Regions from separate parts of the Mesorhizobium album genome, predicted to be linked through region 1. Evidence: riboswitches for the same ligand, from Rfam matches in the RefSeq annotation. Region 1 holds a riboswitch; each other region holds the start of a gene.
What was found. Region 1 has a riboswitch for thiamine pyrophosphate ahead of thiC (phosphomethylpyrimidine synthase ThiC). Riboswitches for the same ligand answer to the same signal wherever they lie in the genome.

Region 1 (5,791 bases):
GCCGGTAGAGGCCATTGACCGTGATCGCGCCGTCCTTCCAGCGCTTCACCCGCGGCAGATTGTCGGGATAGGCAGGGCGCACGCCCACTCCTGTCTCGACGATTTCGGCCTCACCGAACGCCGGATGGAGTGCGTAGGCCGCATTGAGGAGTTCCATCAGCGAACGGGCGGTGATCGGTCCGTCGTGGTCGCTTTCGATCATGGTCGCACCGACCATGAAGTGATGATCGGCCCGCGGCACGATGTAGATCGGATGACGTGGATGGAGGAGACGCACGGGCCGGGTGAGCGAGACCTCCTGCGTGCGCAGGATCAGCATTTCGCCGCGCATGCCGCGCAAGTCGTCGTCGGCTCGCGCGATGCCCGTGCAGTCGATCACCTGATCGAAGCCGGAAAGGGCAAGCTCGCCCGCCTCGAAAAGGAGGACGACCCCCATCGCGCGCAGTTCGCCGGCGAGGGCTTCGAGAACCCGACGGGGATCGAGATGGGCTTCGCCGGCAAAGAACAGGCCCTGGCGAAAGCGACCGGCAAGGTCGGGTTCGAGGGCGGCAATCGCCTTTTCGTCGGCGGGCTGATGATTGCGCGTACGCGCCGCAAAACGCGCAAGCTCGAAGGCGTCGCGCGCATGGGCAACAACGAGAGTGCCGGCCCTCGTCACGAGCCCGGGCAGTGTTCTTTCCCACCAGTCGGCCGAAGTTCTGCCGAGCGTGACAACCACCTCCTCGGCGCTTTCGCGTTCGCACCAAGGGGCGAGCATGCCGCCGGCGAGCCAGGAGGCGTTGCCGCCTATCTGGCTGCGAATTTCGGCGATCGTGACGGACGCACCCCGTGCGGCCAATTCATGGGCGACGGTGAGGCCTGCCACACCGGCGCCTTTGACAAGGACGCGGCGCATGGCTCAGCGCGTCTCCTGATCTTTCTGCGCCAAAGCCTGTTTTTCCGCCTCGGGCGTTTCGACGGGTATGTAGAGATCGCCGCCTGCGCGATGCTTCTCCGCCATGGCCGCCATCCCCTCCTTCTGGGCTTCGGCGCGAATGTCGTGGGAGATGCGCATGGAGCAGAATTTCGGCCCGCACATCGAGCAGAAATGCGCCAGCTTGTGCGCTTCCTTGGGCAAGGTCTCGTCGTGGAACGAGCGCGCCGTCTCGGGATCGAGCGACAGGTTGAACTGGTCTTCCCAGCGGAACTTGAACCGCGCCCGCGAAAGCGCGTCGTCGCGGATCTTCGCCGCCGGATGCCCCTTGGCGAGATCCGCGGCGTGCGCGGCTATCTTGTAGGTGATCACGCCGGTCTTGACATCGTTGCGGTCCGGCAGGCCGAGATGTTCCTTCGGCGTCACATAGCAGAGCATCGCCGTGCCGAACCAGCCGATCATGGCGGCGCCGATTCCCGAGGTGATGTGGTCATAGCCCGGCGCTATGTCCGTGGTCAGCGGCCCCAGCGTGTAGAATGGCGCTTCGCCACAGACGGCGAGCTGCTTGTCCATATTCTGCTTGATCTTGTGCATGGGAACATGGCCAGGGCCCTCGATCATCACCTGGCAGTCCTTTGCCCAGGCGATCTTCGTCAATTCGCCAAGCGTTTCCAACTCGGCGAACTGGGCTCGGTCATTGGCGTCGGCGATCGAGCCGGGACGAAGGCCGTCGCCGAGCGAGAAGGAGACGTCATAGGCTCTGGCGATGTCGCAGATCTCCTCGAAATGCTCATAGAGGAAGCTTTCGCGATGATGGTGCAGGCACCATTTCGCCATGATCGAGCCGCCCCTGCTGACGATGCCGGTAACCCGTCCAACCGTCAGCGGGATGTAGTGCAGCCGCACACCGGCGTGGATGGTGAAATAGTCGACCCCCTGCTCAGCCTGCTCGATCAACGTGTCGCGATAGACTTCCCAACTCAGATCCTCGGCAACGCCGCCCACCTTTTCCAGCGCCTGGTAGAGCGGCACCGTGCCGATCGGCACCGGCGCATTGCGCACGATCCATTCGCGAATGTTGTGGATGTTGCGGCCCGTCGACAGATCCATGACGGTATCGGCGCCCCAGCGGATCGCCCAGACCATCTTTTCGACCTCTTCGGGCATCGAAGAGGTGACGGCGGAATTGCCGATATTGGCGTTGATCTTCACCAGGAAATTGCGGCCGATGATCATCGGCTCGCTTTCGGGATGGTTGATGTTGGCGGGAATGATCGCGCGGCCGCGCGCCATCTCGTCGCGTACGAATTCCGGCGTGACGAAGTCCGGGATCGACGCGCCGAACGCTTCCCCATCCTGTTGCAACCTGCTCCGCAGCATCTCTCGGCCAAGGTTCTCGCGGATGGCCACGAATTCCATCTCGGGCGTGATGATCCCGGCGCGCGCATAGGCAAGCTGCGTTACCGCCTTGCCGGCCTTTGCTCGCAGCGGACGGTTGCGGGTGGGAAGTTCCGGCGTCAGGCGCTCGCCTGTCGCAAGTCCGTTGTCTTCCGGCCTGACATGGCGGCCGTCATAGGATTCGACATCGCCGCGTGCCACGATCCAGTCCTGCCGATGGCGGGCAAGCCCCCTCTCGATATCGGTTTCGATCGCGGGGTCGGTATAGGGGCCTGACGGATCGTACACCGTCACCGGCGGCTCACCGGCAGTCGGGTGGACCGCGATCTCGCGCATCGGCACCTTGATATGCGGATGGAGAACGCCGGACTTGTGGATCTTCCGCGACGCCGGCAGCGGTCCCGTCGATACGGTCGGGGTCAGGGCATTCATTTGAGGCTCCTTTGCTCGTTGCATTGGAGACCCAGTTCTGTGCCGGAAGGATGAAAAGACGCTTTTGGTAGGCCTGCTTGAGACAGGTCTTCGGGCATGAACGCCCACAAGCGCTTGCACCGTCCCTACGCCAGTATGAACTGGATCAGGTTCAACGGGTCACTGCGCCGCAAAGCCAGCAGTATCTCAGCCCCTTGCCGGGACTCCCCTGGTGAATGCTTTCAAACTGACCGGGCCGGCGCCGCTTTGTCAAGCGCCTTCAGGCCGCAGCGCTGATCGGCGGCTGATCAAACTCGTCGGAAAAGATCGCGCACATGGCGGCGACAAATCGCGCGCCCGAGAACAGAGCGGAGAAGGGATAAGAAGATTGTCAAATCACCGGACTGTAAGTTCGATTCTTGCGATGATCACGCCTTCAATCGGCGCCAAAGGTTTGCGCGTAGATCGCCTCGATCCGCTCTGCCTCGTCATTCGTCAGCGCGGCGAATTCCTTTTCGCGGGCGCGGTTCGATAGCTGGCCGCCGTTCTGGTGGAGGAAACGGAAGAGCAGATCGATCAGCCGCTCGGGCATGTCGATAAAGGCATCCACATGTTGCCGGAACTGATCGTAGAGCTGCAGAACGCGGTTTCGCTGGGAAGATCCCGTTCGATGGTTCGCTGAACGCAGGCATAGAGGAATTCGGCGTGCGGGGTTGCATCAAAGAAGCGGTAGAAATCCCCGGTGTCATTCAGCACCCGGACGTTGAATTGCGGCGTCGGTTCCCATTCGACCAGTGGCAGGAGGCGCTGCGAATAGCTCTCGAGCACGCGCCTGTACTCGTCGATTTGGTCCAGGATCGCGGCCGAAACGGGCAACACTACCCCCGGCGGATTGAAGCCGCGCATGGCGAGGACGTGGTGGATTAGGTAACGATGAATGCGCCCGTTTCCATCCTCGAACGGATGGACGTAGACAAAGCCGAAGGCGAGGATTGCGGCGGCCACAACCGGATCGAGATTTTTTGCGGGGCCTTGGTCGAAAGTGCCCATCCCGTCGATAAGTCTTGGCAGGTCCTCAGGTCGAGCGTTGATGTGATCGGGCAGGGGCATGCGGTTTTCGCGGTCATGCGCACCGACGAAGCCTCCCTCCTTTCGAAAGCCAAGTCTCACGAAACGGGCATCGCCGAGGACAATTCTTTGCAGACGAAGCAGCTCATCGCGATCGATCGGTTGCCGGCCAGCTTCGGCGATAGCGCGGCCCCAGCGTTGGATGCGATCTTCCGGCGGGCGCTCGCCCTCGATGGCGTAGCTTGATCGGGAGTCTTTGAGCAAAAGAAAGGCGGCGGTCCGAGCAAGGAGGTCTCGCGGCACGTCCGCTACGATTGCCGCCGCGCGTCGCGGCAGCTCAAGGCCGATGAATTTTTCGAGCGTCTTGGTGCGGAACACCAAAGGGCAGAACTCAGGCGTACCGGGGAGATTGTCCTTTATGCGGTAGCGCGAGACCGTCTTCTCGGGTCCGGACCACTGCAGCTCGGGATCGACGACTGGAACGTAGCGTCCGGCATCAGCATCGGGTAGATCGAGACGCGCCCCCGTCAGCCATTCATATAAAAACCAGATGCGGCGGGCATAACTGCCGCTCGGGCTTTCACGGACCAGCGCCTCGATCGGCGCGGGACCGGCCACCTGGAAGAGCCGCTTGAGGACGGCAAGGTCGAGCCCTTCGTACTTGAGCGCGAAGGTCAGGTGGCCTTCGAGGGTTGGATGTGGAGCGTGGCGGGGCGTCATGATCCGCCAGCCATTCCGTTCTGTAATGCGATGATGCTGGCCGGTGGCGGACAACGTTCGCGGCAAGGGCACAGCGAGGCCATAGGCTCCGATCACGGCGCTGTAGCCGGCGGGGGTCGCCGTCTCGGGAAGACGGACTTCCCGAAAAACGATAACAGGCCCTGAAAATTGGTTTTGGTTCTGCTGCGCCGCCGCCATGAAAATTGGGCCTGTCTCTCGATTCTTGTCCAAACCGGCAGAAGTTTGTGAAAAAATGAACCTACTCCCTGAAAAATGATGCTGCAAGCGAGCCTTCGCCGAAAACGGATTTTAGAACGTTACTGAGATCCTCGGCTTCGTTGTGGAACTCGGGGCGGGACAAAACGGACATTAAAGATAATTCCTTGGTATCGTTATCGCAGCTCCGGCTTGCATCGAATCGCCAGATTGAGATCAATCTAACGCAATAAGAGATCATCCCGTGGAAGCGAGGCGAGATTGCAAGCCTCGACCACAGGCTGGGTGACGTTTGAGATCAGGACACGGGCGAATGTGCAGGCGACATTCATGGTTTCGCTCAAAGATTTTCGCCTTCTTGGGCGACGACTAGCCGTCTCAACATTGGCAGCGCCGAACGTCTTGTCGGGGCGAAACGACCGCCGCAAGGAGTAACATCGAGCCCCCTCCGGCTGCTCGGGCGCTCATAGCCGCGGCACGCATGAGCTTGCTTCCGGTCCTGCAAGGAAGTCCAGGGCTCGCCGTCGGCTCAGATACAATGTCGTTGCACGCCAGCGAGCAGCGGCTTCATCACCGATCCGCCGCATGGCGGTGTTCGGCCGTGAGGAATCCGGAGCTTGTTAAAGCTGGAAAAGAAGTATTCTTCAACCTTGCGGGGTAACGACGGCACTAAGCCAAGGGAATCGACAGAGAAGAAGCTCATCCACGAAGTGGCGGTCGGAATTTTCGATCATTTGCAGCGGCACAAGGATGTTCGGGTCATTCACTCTCTGCTGAATGCCGTCGAAAAAGACGTTTACAAGTCCGCTATAACGGAATGGTTCGCCGTTATGGGAAGGTCGACACGGACGGCACCGGAAAATTCAGACTCTCGCAGGACAAGGGTTTTGACCGCGAATTGGCCCTTGGAAATCCCTTCTGGACTTTGATATCGAACACAGAAAATCGGCGACCTTTTAATTTTTCGCGGGAGTTGGAGAAACTGGCCGCCAAAGCAACGGAAAGAGCGGTCAGTTTATCACCAGGCGATGATGTTGATCTTGTTCTCCTCTTTGAGGTAAAGCG
Region 2 (5,791 bases), on a different contig from region 1:
GTCGCGATCGTGACTGACCAGGATCACCGTCCCGGCAAAGCTGGCGACCAGTTCCTGCAGCAATTCCAGCGTCTCCATGTCGAGATCGTTGGTCGGCTCGTCGAGCACCAAAAGGTTCGCCGGCCTAGCCAGCACGCGGGCAAGCAGCAGCCGCGCCCGCTCGCCGCCCGACAGCTCGCGCACCGGCGTGCGCGCCTGCTCCGGCTTGAACAGAAAATCCTTCATGTAGGAGACGACGTGCCGCTGTTCGCCATTGACCAGCAGGTTCTCGCCGCGCCCGTCGGTGAGATAATGCGCCAGCGTCTCCTGCGGATCGACGGCCTCGCGCTTCTGGTCGAGCGTTGCGATTTCCAGATTGACGCCCAGCCGCACCGTGCCGGCATCCGGCGCCAGCTCGCCGGTAAGCATCTTCAGAAGAGTCGTCTTGCCGGCGCCGTTCGGGCCGACCAGGCCGACGCGGTCGCCGCGCTGGATGCGGGTCGAAAAACCCTTGACCACGGTGAGATCGCCAAAATTCTTCTCGATGTTCTTGGCTTCAATCACCAGCTTGCCGGATTCGGCAGCGTCGCTCGCCACCATGGTCGCCGTGCCTTCGGCGCCGCGATGGCTGCGGAAGCGCTGGCGCATGGCCTGCAGCTCGCCGAGGCGGCGCATGTTGCGCTTGCGCCTGGCCGTCACGCCATAGCGCAGCCAGTGCTCCTCGCGCACGATCTGCCGGCCGAGCTTGTGCTGCTCGCGCTCTTCCTCTTCCAGCACCTGGTCGCGCCATTCCTCGAAATGCGCGAAGCCCCTGTCCAGCCGCCGCGTCTGGCCGCGGTCGAGCCAGACGGTGGCGCGCGAGACGCGTTCGAGAAAGCGGCGGTCGTGCGAGATCAGGATCACAGCCGAGGAGGTGCGGGCAAGCTCCTCTTCCAGCCATTCGATGACCGACAGGTCGAGATGATTGGTCGGTTCGTCGAGCAGCAGAATGTCGGGTTCCGGTGCCATGACGCGGGCAAGCGCGGCGCGGCGCGCCTCGCCACCGGAAAGGTCGCTTGGCCATTCCTCGCCGGTCAGGCCGAGATGCTCCATCAGATAGGTGGCGCGATGTGGGTCGTCGGCGGGCCCAAGGCCTGCCTCGACGTAGGCGCGCACACTGGCAAAGCCGTCCATGTCGGGCATTTGCGGCAGGTAGCGAACGGTCGCGGAAGGCTGGCGGAACACCTCGCCGTCCTGCGGCTCGATCAGCCCGGCGGCGATCTTGAGCAGCGTCGACTTGCCCGAGCCGTTGCGGCCGACCAGCGCGATCTTCTCGCCGGCGGAGGCACTGAGTGCCGCGCCATCGAGCAGCGGCGTGTCGCCAAAGGTCAGTTTTATGCCGTCGAGATTGAGAAGTGGCGGAGCCATGTCAGCTTTCGGGAAGAGGATAGGGATGGGCAAGCAGCAGCGCCCGGCCACGCTTGAGCGCGATCTCGAGCCGGCCCTTGACCTCGTTTGATATAGTGAGCGAGGAGCCGAACGCCACGTCGACGCGGTCGAGCGGCCATTTGGCGCCCGTGACCGTCAGGCCGGTGAGATCGGAGAAGCCGAGCACCGAGAACAGCATGCCATCGGCATAGTCGAAGCCGGCTTTGCCGGGCAGGATGGGCACGCCCTCCTGCGCGCCGCTGGATAACAGGACCGTCGTGCCTGCCTCGGCCAGCCGAAGCCCAAGCGCCAGGTGCAGGAAGGCATGGTCGGCGCGCTTACCGCCGAAGGCGCCGGCCAGCACCAGGCTGGTGGCGCCGCGCGCGAGCGCCTCGGCAATGGCCAGCTCGCCGTCGGTCATGTCCTTCTCGGCCGGGAAGATCTTTCGCGGCACGGCGGCCAGATGGTCAGGCAGGTCCGGCGGCACCGAATCGAAGTCGCCGACCCAGAGCTCGGGAACCAGGCCCAGCATGCGGGCATGGCCGATGCCGGCATCGGCGGCGATGACGCGGGAGCCTTCGATCTGGCGCTCGAGCCGAGGCGTGCGGACGAGCTCGCCGCCAAGCAGGATGGTGAATGTGCCCATGGGCGTCGCCCTTACCAGCCTCGCCCGCGAAACGGAAGCCGGGCCGCATCCAAACGGAACGGCGCTGCGTTCCAGAACAAGCCGCGATGCATCGGATGCCCGGCAACTTCCGCTTGCGCGCCGCTTCGGCCGGGCCTATGTCTCGAGACGCTCTAACGGGGTGCCGGACGCTGACTTTCGCGAACCGGCTGAGAGGCAGCAAAAGCCAACCCGCTGAACCTGATCCGGTTTGTACCGGCGGAGGGATTAGACGTTTCGGACCATCCGGCGCCTCAATTCCTTTAACATGAACGAAGGAGGCGCCGATGCGCTCGTTGTTGTCCCAGCTCATTTTAGCAACCGGCCTGGTTTCGCTTCTGGCAGGCGTCGGGCCAGCCGAGGCGAAGGACAAGCTCACCGTCTACACCTATGAAAGCTTCACCGCCGACTGGGGTCCTGGACCCGCGGTGAAGAAGGAATTCGAAGCCGAATGCGGCTGCGATCTCGAATTCGTCTCGGTGGCCGACGGTGTGGCGCTGCTCAATCGCGTCAAGCTGGAGGGCGCCGGCACCAAGGCTGACATCGTGCTCGGCCTCGACACCAACCTGACCGCGGACGCCAAGGCGAGCGGCCTGTTCGCGCCGCACGACGCGGTGTCCGGCATCAACGTGCCCGGCGGTTGGAACGACGACATTTTCGTGCCCTTCGATTACGGCTATTTCGCCGTCGTCTACGACACTGAAAAGCTGAAGAGCCCGCCAAAAAGCCTGAAGGCGCTGGTCGAGGGCAGTGCTGCCGACAAGATCGTCATCCAGGATCCGCGCACCTCGACGCCGGGCCTCGGCCTGCTGCTCTGGGTGAAGTCGGTCTATGGCGACAAGGCGCCGGAAGCCTGGGCCAAGCTCAAATCGAAAGTGCTCACCGTGACGCCGGGCTGGAGCGAGGCTTATGGCCTGTTCACCAAGGGCGAAGCGCCGATGGTGCTCTCCTACACCACCTCGCCGGCCTACCACATGGTGGCCGAGAACACCGAGCGCTACCAGGCCGCCTCCTTCGAGGAGGGCGAGTATCTGCAGATCGAGGTCGCCGGCGTCACCAAAACCGGCGCCAAGAACCCGTTGGCGGAAAAATTCATCGCCTTCATGACCGGACCGAAATTCCAGGATGTCATCCCGGAGACCAACTGGATGTTCCCGGCCGGCAAGACCGACAAGCCGCTCAACCCGGCCTTCGACAAGCTGGTGAAGCCGGCCAAGACCCTGCTGTTCAGCCCCGAGGAGGTCGCCGCCAATCGCAAGGCCTGGGTGGATGAGTGGCTGGCGGCGATGAGCAAGTAGCCGGATTTAGCTATCTATCGAAGATGATCGCTCTACGGCGCCCCCCTCTGTCCTGCCGGACATCTCCCCCACAAGGGGGGAGATCGGCAGCTTTGGCGCCCCGCACCGTCCTGCGACCTTGGAGATTGGCGAAAGCCGCGATGACAGCCAATTTCCCCCCTAGTGGGGGAGATGTCCGGCAGGACAGAGGGGGGCGCGAAGGAACACGGCGTTCGCTAGTTTCCGACCCTGCCCCGGCGGTGCAGCGTGCAGTCCGCGCCGCGCTCTGACTCCCGTATCACCGCCGGCATCATCGCCCTTGCGGCAATCGTCGTGCTCATCGGCGGCGCCTTTGCCGGCCTCGTCCTCGAAGGCGCGCGCGATCCGTCAGGTGCTTTCGCCGCCTTCGACGGCTATCTCTTGCGCGTCGCCCGCTTCACGCTCTGGCAGGCGCTGCTGTCGACACTGCTGTCGGTCGGGCCGGCGCTATTGGTGGCGCGCGCCTTGTCCAGGCATCCGGGCTTTCCCGGTCGTCGCCTGATCCTGCAGCTCTTCACCGTGCCGCTGGCGCTGCCGGCGATCGTCGCGGCGCTGGGCGTGTTGGCGCTCTATGGCCATGCCGGCTATTTCGCGGGTGTCCTCGGTGCGCTCGGCGGCGGGGAATGGCCGGGCGTCTACGGGCTTTCCGGCATCCTGGTCGCCCATGTCTTCTTCAACCTGCCGCTTGCCACGCGGCTGTTTCTGGAGGCGCTCGGCGCCGTGCCGACCGACCAGTGGCGGCTGGCGAGCCAGCTCGGCATGGGCGCCTGGCCGGCGTTGCGGCTGATCGAATGGCCGGCGCTGCGCGCGGCCTTGCCGGGCGTCGCCGGGCTGGTATTCATGCTCTGCATCACCTCCTTCACCATCGTGCTGACGCTCGGCGGCGGGCCGGCTGCCACGACTTTGGAGGTCGCGATCTACCAGGCGCTGCGCTTCGATTTCGATCCGGCCCGGGCGGTGGTGCTGACGCTGCTGCAGATCGGCCTGACCTTCGTCGTGGTCACGGCATTGATGCGGCTTGGCGCCAATACGGTCGGCGACGCCAATCTGCCGGTAGCGCCGCGCCGCTACCTTACGACGGGCAAGATCGAGGCCGCGCTGAACGCCGGCCTGATCGCGCTTGCCTTGCTGTTCGTTGCCGGGCCGATCGCGGCGACCGTGCTCGCCGGGCTGGATGCCGATCTTGGTAGGCTGGCCGGCGAGGAGACAGTGCGCCGGGCGACGCTCACCAGCGCCGGGCTCTCTTTCTTCTCGGCGGTGCTTTGCGTGATGCTGTCGCTCTCGCTGATCGCCGCCAGGCGCGCGCTGGCCTTGCGGCGCCGCCTGGGTAGCGCCATGTCGCTGCTTGAACATGCCACCGACACCGGTGCCGGTTTCGTCCTGGTCGTGCCGCCGATTGTGGTCGGCGCCGGCTGGTTTCTGCTCCTGCGCGGCGTCACGGATGTCTTTGCCGTCGCGCCCGTTATGGTCGTCACCGTCAATGCGGTGATGGCGATGCCCTTCGCCATCCGCGCCGTTCGTCCGGCCTATGATGCTGCGAGCGAGCGCCATGAGCGGCTCTGCCTGGCGCTCGGCATTTCCGGCTGGAACCGGCTGCGCCTGGTCGACTTGCCGTCGCTCAGGCGGCCTTTAGCCACCGGCTTCGCCTTCGCCATGGCGCTGTCGCTCGGCGATCTCGGCGTGATCGCGCTGTTCGGCAGCGATTCGGTGCAGACCCTGCCTTATCTTCTGCTTGCGCGCATGAGCAGCTACCGGACCGCCGACGCTGCAGGGCTCGCCTTGCTGCTCGGCCTTGTCTGCTTGATGCTGGTTGTCGTCGCCGACTGGCTGGGGCGGGAAGCAAAGGCATGACGACAACGAACAATGGCATGGCGGAGAAGGGGTTGGCCGTTACGCTGGACGATGTTTCGTTCAGCTATGGCGAGGCCTCGTTCTGCTTCGACGCCGAATTCGCCGCCGCCAGGATCACCGCCATCATGGGGCCGAGCGGATCGGGGAAGTCGACCCTGCTCAATCTGGTCGCCGGCTTCGAATCGCCCGGCGCGGGCAAGGTGCTGATCGGCGGCGTCGATGTCGGCACCACGCCGCCTTCCGCGCGGCCGGTGTCGATGGTGTTCCAAGAAAACAATCTGTTCGCCCACCTTTCCGTCGAGGGCAATGTCGGGCTCGGCCGCTCGCCAACGCTCAAGCTCACCGCCGCCGACCGCCATGCGGTCGCGCAAGCGTTGGCACGCGTCGGCCTTGCCGGCAAGGAGAAGCGGCTGCCTCGCGAGCTTTCCGGCGGCGAGCGGCAGCGCGTCGCGCTGGCGCGGGTGCTCTTGCGCGACCGGCCCGTGCTTCTGCTCGACGAGCCTTTCGCCTCGCTCGGTCCGGCGCTGCGCGACGACATGCTCGATCTCGTGGCCGGCATCCATGCCGAGCGGCG
Region 3 (5,791 bases), on a different contig from region 1:
GTTCGGCTTTTGCCGCCAGCGCGGTCAACAAGGACGCCCAGACGCGGACGTTGATCGTGACCGAAGGCGGCGGCAAAACCGAGCTGGCGCTGGCCGCCGGCGAGACGGTGGAGTTCTGCCCGAATGGCTGCTTCGTCACCCTTCCCAATGGTGACCTCGAAGCGCTGACCGGTTCCGAAACGGTCGAGATCTCGGGCGGCGTTGCTCGCATCAAGTAAAAAACCGAAACACGATCGACAAAGGCCGGGCGGATGTCCGGCCTTTTATCGTTTCTGGTAGCCGCCGCTAAACGACGACTCCGGAAATACTGTCTGCACAGCGCGCTGCAACCGGGCGTTTTAACGTTCGCTCCGCCATCTCCCGTTATATCCGTTGCCAGGACGCTGAAACACGGCGTGGGGTGAACAGGGCGGGGAAATGGACGCGCGGTCGGACAGGAACGCAATTCCGCTTGCGGTCGATCTCGATGGCACGCTGATTGCAACGGATCTTCTGTGGGAGGGCCTGTTCATCCTCCTCAAGAAGAATCCGCTTTTTTCCTCGCCTTCATGGCGCGGCCGGACAACATCGTCTTCCTCGCCGTCTTCGCCGTGCTGCTGGTTGCCTTTCGGCAGAAAGCGTGGGGGCGCTCGCCGGCTTCGCCGCTTCCTTGGTCGCCTATTTCGTCATCTCGCACTGGGCGCAGCACCCCGGCTGGTGGCCGCATCTGTGGTTCTCCAGTATCGAGCAGCACTACAACATGGACGGCTTCGAACCGCCGTTCTCGACGGCCGCCTACCTGAGGGCCTTCGCCGTTTCGGTGGTGCGCGCCGTCAACGTCGACGGCTGGGTCGGCGTCTCGGTGCTAGCGCTCGCCGGCTAGTATGGCCTCGACCGCGCCGGCTTCCGGCTCGATCGCCGCGCCGGTATCCTGCTTGCGGCACTCGTGCTCGGCGTGCTGGCGAAGTTCGCCGTCTTCCCGATCCACGACACCCGCATCTATTTCCCGAGCCTTCTGCCGTCCTTCCTGCTGCTGACCGCGCCGCTGATGGCGCTTTGGGCATCAGCCAGCCGGCGCGGTCGTGCGGCGCTGCAAGTGGTTCCCGGAGACAATTCATGAACCCGGTTTCGAGCCCTGTGCGCGTGCTTCTTTGGCTTGGCTTTCCGGCGGGCCGCACGATCTCCGACCTTCCGTCCGCAACGCAATGAGCCGCAATTGCCGGCCAAACGCGCTTGACAAGATGGCGCCGGCCCGTTCAACCTAAAGCCATTCACCAGGGGAGTCCCGGCAAGGGGCTGAGATACTGCTGGCTTTGCGGCGCAGTGACCCGTTGAACCTGATCCAGTTCATACTGGCGTAGGGACGGTGCAAGCGCTTTGCGGGCGTTCATGCCCGAAGACCTGTCTCAAGCAGGTAGATCGAAGCGTCTTTTCATCCTTCCGGCACAGAACTGGGTCTCCAATGCAACGAGCAAAGGAGCCTCAAATGAATGCCCTGACCCCGACCGTATCGACCGGACCGCTGCCGGCCTCGCGGAAGATCCACAAATCCGGCCTCCTCCATCCGCAGATCAGGGTGCCGATGCGCGAGATCGCGGTCCACCCGACTGCCGGTGAGCCGCCGGTGACGGTCTACGATCCGTCAGGCGCCTATACCGACCCCGCGATCGAAACGGACATCGACAAGGGTCTTGCCCGGCTTCGGCAGGACTGGATCGCGGCACGCGGCGATGTCGAATCCTATGACGGCCGCCATGTCAGGCCCGAGGACAACGGTTTTGCGACAGGAGAGCGACTGACGCGGGAATTTGCGATCCGCAACTGTCCGCTGAGAGCCAAGGCCGGCAAGGCGGTAACGCAGCTTGCCTATGCGCGCGCCGGGATCATCACGCCCGAGATGGAATTCGTGGCCATCCGCGAAAACCTCGGCCGCGAGATCGTGCGCGGCAGGCTGCAGCAGGACGGCGAGGCGTTCGGCGCATCGATCCCGGATTTCGTCACGCCGGAATTCGTACGCGACGAGGTGGCGCGCGGCCGCGCGATCATTCCCGCCAACATCAACCATCCCGAAAGCGAGCCGATGATCATCGGCCGCAACTTCCTGGTGAAGATCAACGCCAATATCGGCAATTCCGCCGTCACGTCCTCGATGGCCGAAGAGGTCGAAAAGATGGTCTGGGCGATCCGCTGGGGCGCCGACACGGTGATGGACCTGTCGACGGGCCGCAACATCCACAACATCCGCGAATGGATCGTGCGCAATTCGCCGGTGCCGATCGGCACGGTGCCGCTCTACCAGGCGCTGGAGAAGGTGGGCGGCGTTGCCGAGGACCTGAGCTGGGAGGTCTATCGCGACACGCTGATCGAGCAGGCCGAGCAGGGCGTCGACTACTTCACCATCCATGCCGGCGTGCGGCTGCATTACATTCCGCTGACCGTCGACCGGGTCACGGGCATCGTCTCTCGCGGCGGCTCGATCATGGCGAAATGGTGCCTGCACCATCACCGCGAAAGCTTCCTCTATGAGCATTTCGAGGAGATCTGCGATATCGCCAGAGCCTATGACGTCTCCTTCTCGCTCGGTGACGGCCTTCGTCCCGGCTCGATCGCCGATGCCAATGACCGGGCCCAATTCGCCGAACTGGAGACGCTTGGCGAACTGACGAAGATCGCCTGGGCAAAGGACTGCCAGGTGATGATCGAGGGCCCCGGCCATGTGCCCATGCACAAGATCAAACAGAATATGGACAAGCAGCTCGCCGTCTGCGGCGAAGCGCCTTTCTACACGCTGGGGCCGCTGACGACGGACATTGCGCCGGGCTATGACCACATCACATCCGGCATCGGCGCGGCCATGATCGGCTGGTTCGGCACGGCCATGCTCTGCTACGTGACGCCGAAGGAACATCTCGGCCTGCCGGATCGCAACGACGTCAAGACCGGGGTGATCACCTACAAGATTGCTGCACACGCAGCGGATCTCGCCAAGGGACACCCGGCGGCGAAGACCCGCGACGACGCGCTTTCGCGGGCACGGTTCGAGTTCCGCTGGGAAGACCAGTTCAACCTGTCGCTCGATCCCGAAACCGCGCGCTCGATGCACGACGAGACCTTGCCCAAGGAAGCGCACAAGCTGGCGCATTTCTGCTCGATGTGCGGGCCGAAATTCTGCTCCATGCGCATCTCCCACGACATTCGCGCGGAAGCGCAGAAGGAGGGGATGGCGGCGATGGCGGAGAAATATCGCGCGGGCGGCGATCTCTATATGCCGGTCGAAACGCCCGGGGCGGAAGAACAGGCTTTTGCGCAGGACGATCAGGAAACGCACTGAGCCATGCGCCGTGTCCTCGTCAAAGGCGCCGGTGTAGCAGGCCTCACCGTCGCCCATGAATTGGCCGAGCGGGGTGCGTCGGTCACCGTTGCTGAAATTCGGAGCCAGACAGGCGGCAATGCCTCCTGGCTCGCCGGAGGCATGCTCGCCCCCTGGTGCGAACGCGAAAGCGCCGAGGAGGCGGTTGTCACGCTCGGCAGAACTTCGGCCGACTGGTGGGAAAGGACACTGCCTGGGCTCGTGACAAGAGCCGGCACTCTCGTCGTCGCCCATGCGCGTGACGCCTTCGAGCTTGCCCGCTTTGCGGCTCGTACCCGCAATCATGAGTCCGTCGACGAAAAGGCGGTTGCCGCCCTTGAACCCGATCTTGCCGGTCGCTTCCGCCAGGGCCTGTTCTTTGCCGGCGAAGCTCATCTCGATCCCCGTCGGGCTCTCGAAGCCCTCGTCGATAAACTGCGCGCGATGGGCGTCGTCTTCCTTTTCGAGGTGGGCGAGGTGGTCCTTTCCGGCTTTGATCAGGTGATCGACTGCACGGGCATCGCGCGGGCCGACGACGATTTACGCGGCGTGCGCGGCGAAATGCTGATCCTCCGCACGCGTGAGGTCTCGCTCGCCCGGCCGGTGCGTCTGCTCCATCCGCGTCATCCGATCTATGTAGTGCCGCGGGCCGATCATCACTTCATGGTCGGCGCGACCATGATCGAGAGCGATCATGACGGGCCGATCACAGCCCGTTCGCTGATGGAGCTCCTCAACGCGGCCTACGCACTCCATCCGGCGTTCGGCGAGGCCGAAATCGTCGAGACGGGAGTGGGCGTGCGTCCTGCCTATCCCGACAATCTGCCGCGGGTGAAGCGCCGGAAGGACGGCGCGATCACGATCAACGGTCTTTACCGGCACGGTTTCCTGCTTTCACCGGCCATGGCCGAGCAGGCTGCCAGCCTTCTCTTCAATTCATCTGCCGACCTGGGGTCTGAAAATGAAGCTGATCGTCAATGGCGAAGCGCTTGAGGTCGAGGCGACGACGCTCGCCGCCCTTTTGAAGGAACTTGACTATGAGGGCGGCTGGCTCGCCACCGCACTGAACGGTGATGTCGTGCCCGCGGCCGAACGGGCGGAATTCCGGGTAAGCGAGGGCGACCGGATCGAAATCCTGTCGCCCATGCAGGGGGGCTAGCCGATGTTCGATCTTCTCGGAACAAAGTTGGCCTCGCGCCTGCTGCTGGGCACCGCCCAATATCCTTCTCCGGCGATCCTTGCCGAGGCGGTCAAGGCGTCGGGCACCTCGGTGGTGACCGTCTCGCTGCGCCGGGAAATGGCCGGCGGCAGGGCCGGCGAACAATTCTGGTCGCTGATCCGCTCGCTCGGCGTGAGGGTGCTGCCCAACACGGCCGGCTGCCATTCGGTCAAGGAAGCCGTGACGACCGCGAAGATGGCGCGCGAGGTCTTCGACACGTCCTGGATCAAGCTCGAAGTGATCGGCAACCACGACACGCTGCAGCCCGACGTGTTCGGTCTGGTCGAGGCCGCACGCATCCTTTGTGAGGACGGCTTCAGCGTATTCCCCTACACCACCGACGACGTTGTCGTCGCCGAGCGGCTCCTGGAGGCAGGCTGCAAGGTCCTGATGCCGTGGTGCGCGCCAATCGGCTCGGCGCTCGGGCCGGTCAATATCAACGCGCTGCGCTCGATGCGCGGGCATTTCCCCGATGTTCCGTTGATCGTCGATGCGGGCCTCGGACGGCCGTCGCACGCGGCAACCGTGATGGAGCTCGGCTTTGACGCCGTGCTCCTCAACACGGCGGTCGCCAAGGCCGCCGATCCGGTGGGCATGGCGCGCGCTTTCAGCAAGGCGGTCGATGCCGGCCGCGAAGCCTATGGTTCGGGACTGCTCGAGCCGCGCGACGTTGCCGTGCCATCGACGCCTATAATCGGCAGGGCGGATTTTTCATGAAGCTCGATCCCTTCTACCTGATCGTCGACAGCGCCGCCTGGATCGAGCGGCTGGTGCCGCTCGGCGTCAGGCTGGTGCAGCTCCGCATCAAGGACATGGACGAGGGGAGGCTGCGCGCAGAAATCCGCGAGGCAAAGGCCTTGTGCGCCCGACACAATTGCCAGCTCATCGTCAACGATCATTGGCGGCTGGCGATCGAGGAGCGCTGCGACTTCGTCCATCTCGGCCAAGAGGATATGCAGACTGCCAACCTCCCGGAGATACGAGCGGCCGGCATCAGGCTCGGGCTGAGCACCCACGATCATGACGAACTGGAGACGGCCATGGCAGCCAGGCCCGACTATGTCGCGCTGGGTCCCGTCTATCCGACCATCCTGAAGAAGATGAAATGGGCGCCGCAGGGGCTCGATAGGGTTCGCGCCTGGAAGGACGCCGTCGCACCCGTTCCGCTGGTCGCCATCGGCGGCCTCAATCCCGAGCGGCTTGACGGCGTTTTCGAGGCCGGCGCCGACAGCGCCGCGGTGGTG

Region 2: it holds a riboswitch for thiamine pyrophosphate, as region 1 does, so the genes downstream of both, thiB (thiamine ABC transporter substrate binding subunit) here and thiC (phosphomethylpyrimidine synthase ThiC) in region 1, are expected to answer to the same signal.
Region 3: it holds a riboswitch for thiamine pyrophosphate, as region 1 does, so the genes downstream of both, thiC (phosphomethylpyrimidine synthase ThiC) here and thiC (phosphomethylpyrimidine synthase ThiC) in region 1, are expected to answer to the same signal.

The regions. Positions count from the first base shown of each region.
Region 1 covers NZ_JAVIIW010000024.1:18,045-23,835, forward strand. Annotated here, with positions in the region: gene thiO (glycine oxidase ThiO) at 1-895, opposite strand, end outside; gene thiC (phosphomethylpyrimidine synthase ThiC) at 899-2,743, opposite strand; TPP riboswitch at 2,848-2,963, opposite strand; gene RFN28_RS20245 (hypothetical protein) at 3,159-3,314, opposite strand; gene RFN28_RS20250 (Fic family protein) at 3,299-4,708, opposite strand; gene RFN28_RS20255 (hypothetical protein) at 5,544-5,791, shown strand, end outside.
Region 2 covers NZ_JAVIIW010000012.1:38,406-44,196, forward strand. Annotated here, with positions in the region: gene RFN28_RS12410 (ABC-F family ATP-binding cassette domain-containing protein) at 1-1,386, opposite strand, end outside; gene RFN28_RS12415 (thiamine diphosphokinase) at 1,388-2,032, opposite strand; TPP riboswitch at 2,179-2,295, shown strand; gene thiB (thiamine ABC transporter substrate binding subunit) at 2,338-3,348, shown strand; gene thiP (thiamine/thiamine pyrophosphate ABC transporter permease) at 3,595-5,217, shown strand; gene thiQ (thiamine ABC transporter ATP-binding protein) at 5,214-5,791, shown strand, end outside.
Region 3 covers NZ_JAVIIW010000005.1:178,296-184,086, reverse strand. Annotated here, with positions in the region: gene RFN28_RS06565 (hypothetical protein) at 1-218, shown strand, start outside; partial or broken gene RFN28_RS34830 (hypothetical protein) at 537-1,099, shown strand; TPP riboswitch at 1,246-1,361, shown strand; gene thiC (phosphomethylpyrimidine synthase ThiC) at 1,466-3,310, shown strand; gene thiO (glycine oxidase ThiO) at 3,314-4,321, shown strand; gene thiS (sulfur carrier protein ThiS) at 4,290-4,487, shown strand; gene RFN28_RS06535 (thiazole synthase) at 4,491-5,264, shown strand; gene RFN28_RS06530 (thiamine phosphate synthase) at 5,261-5,791, shown strand, end outside.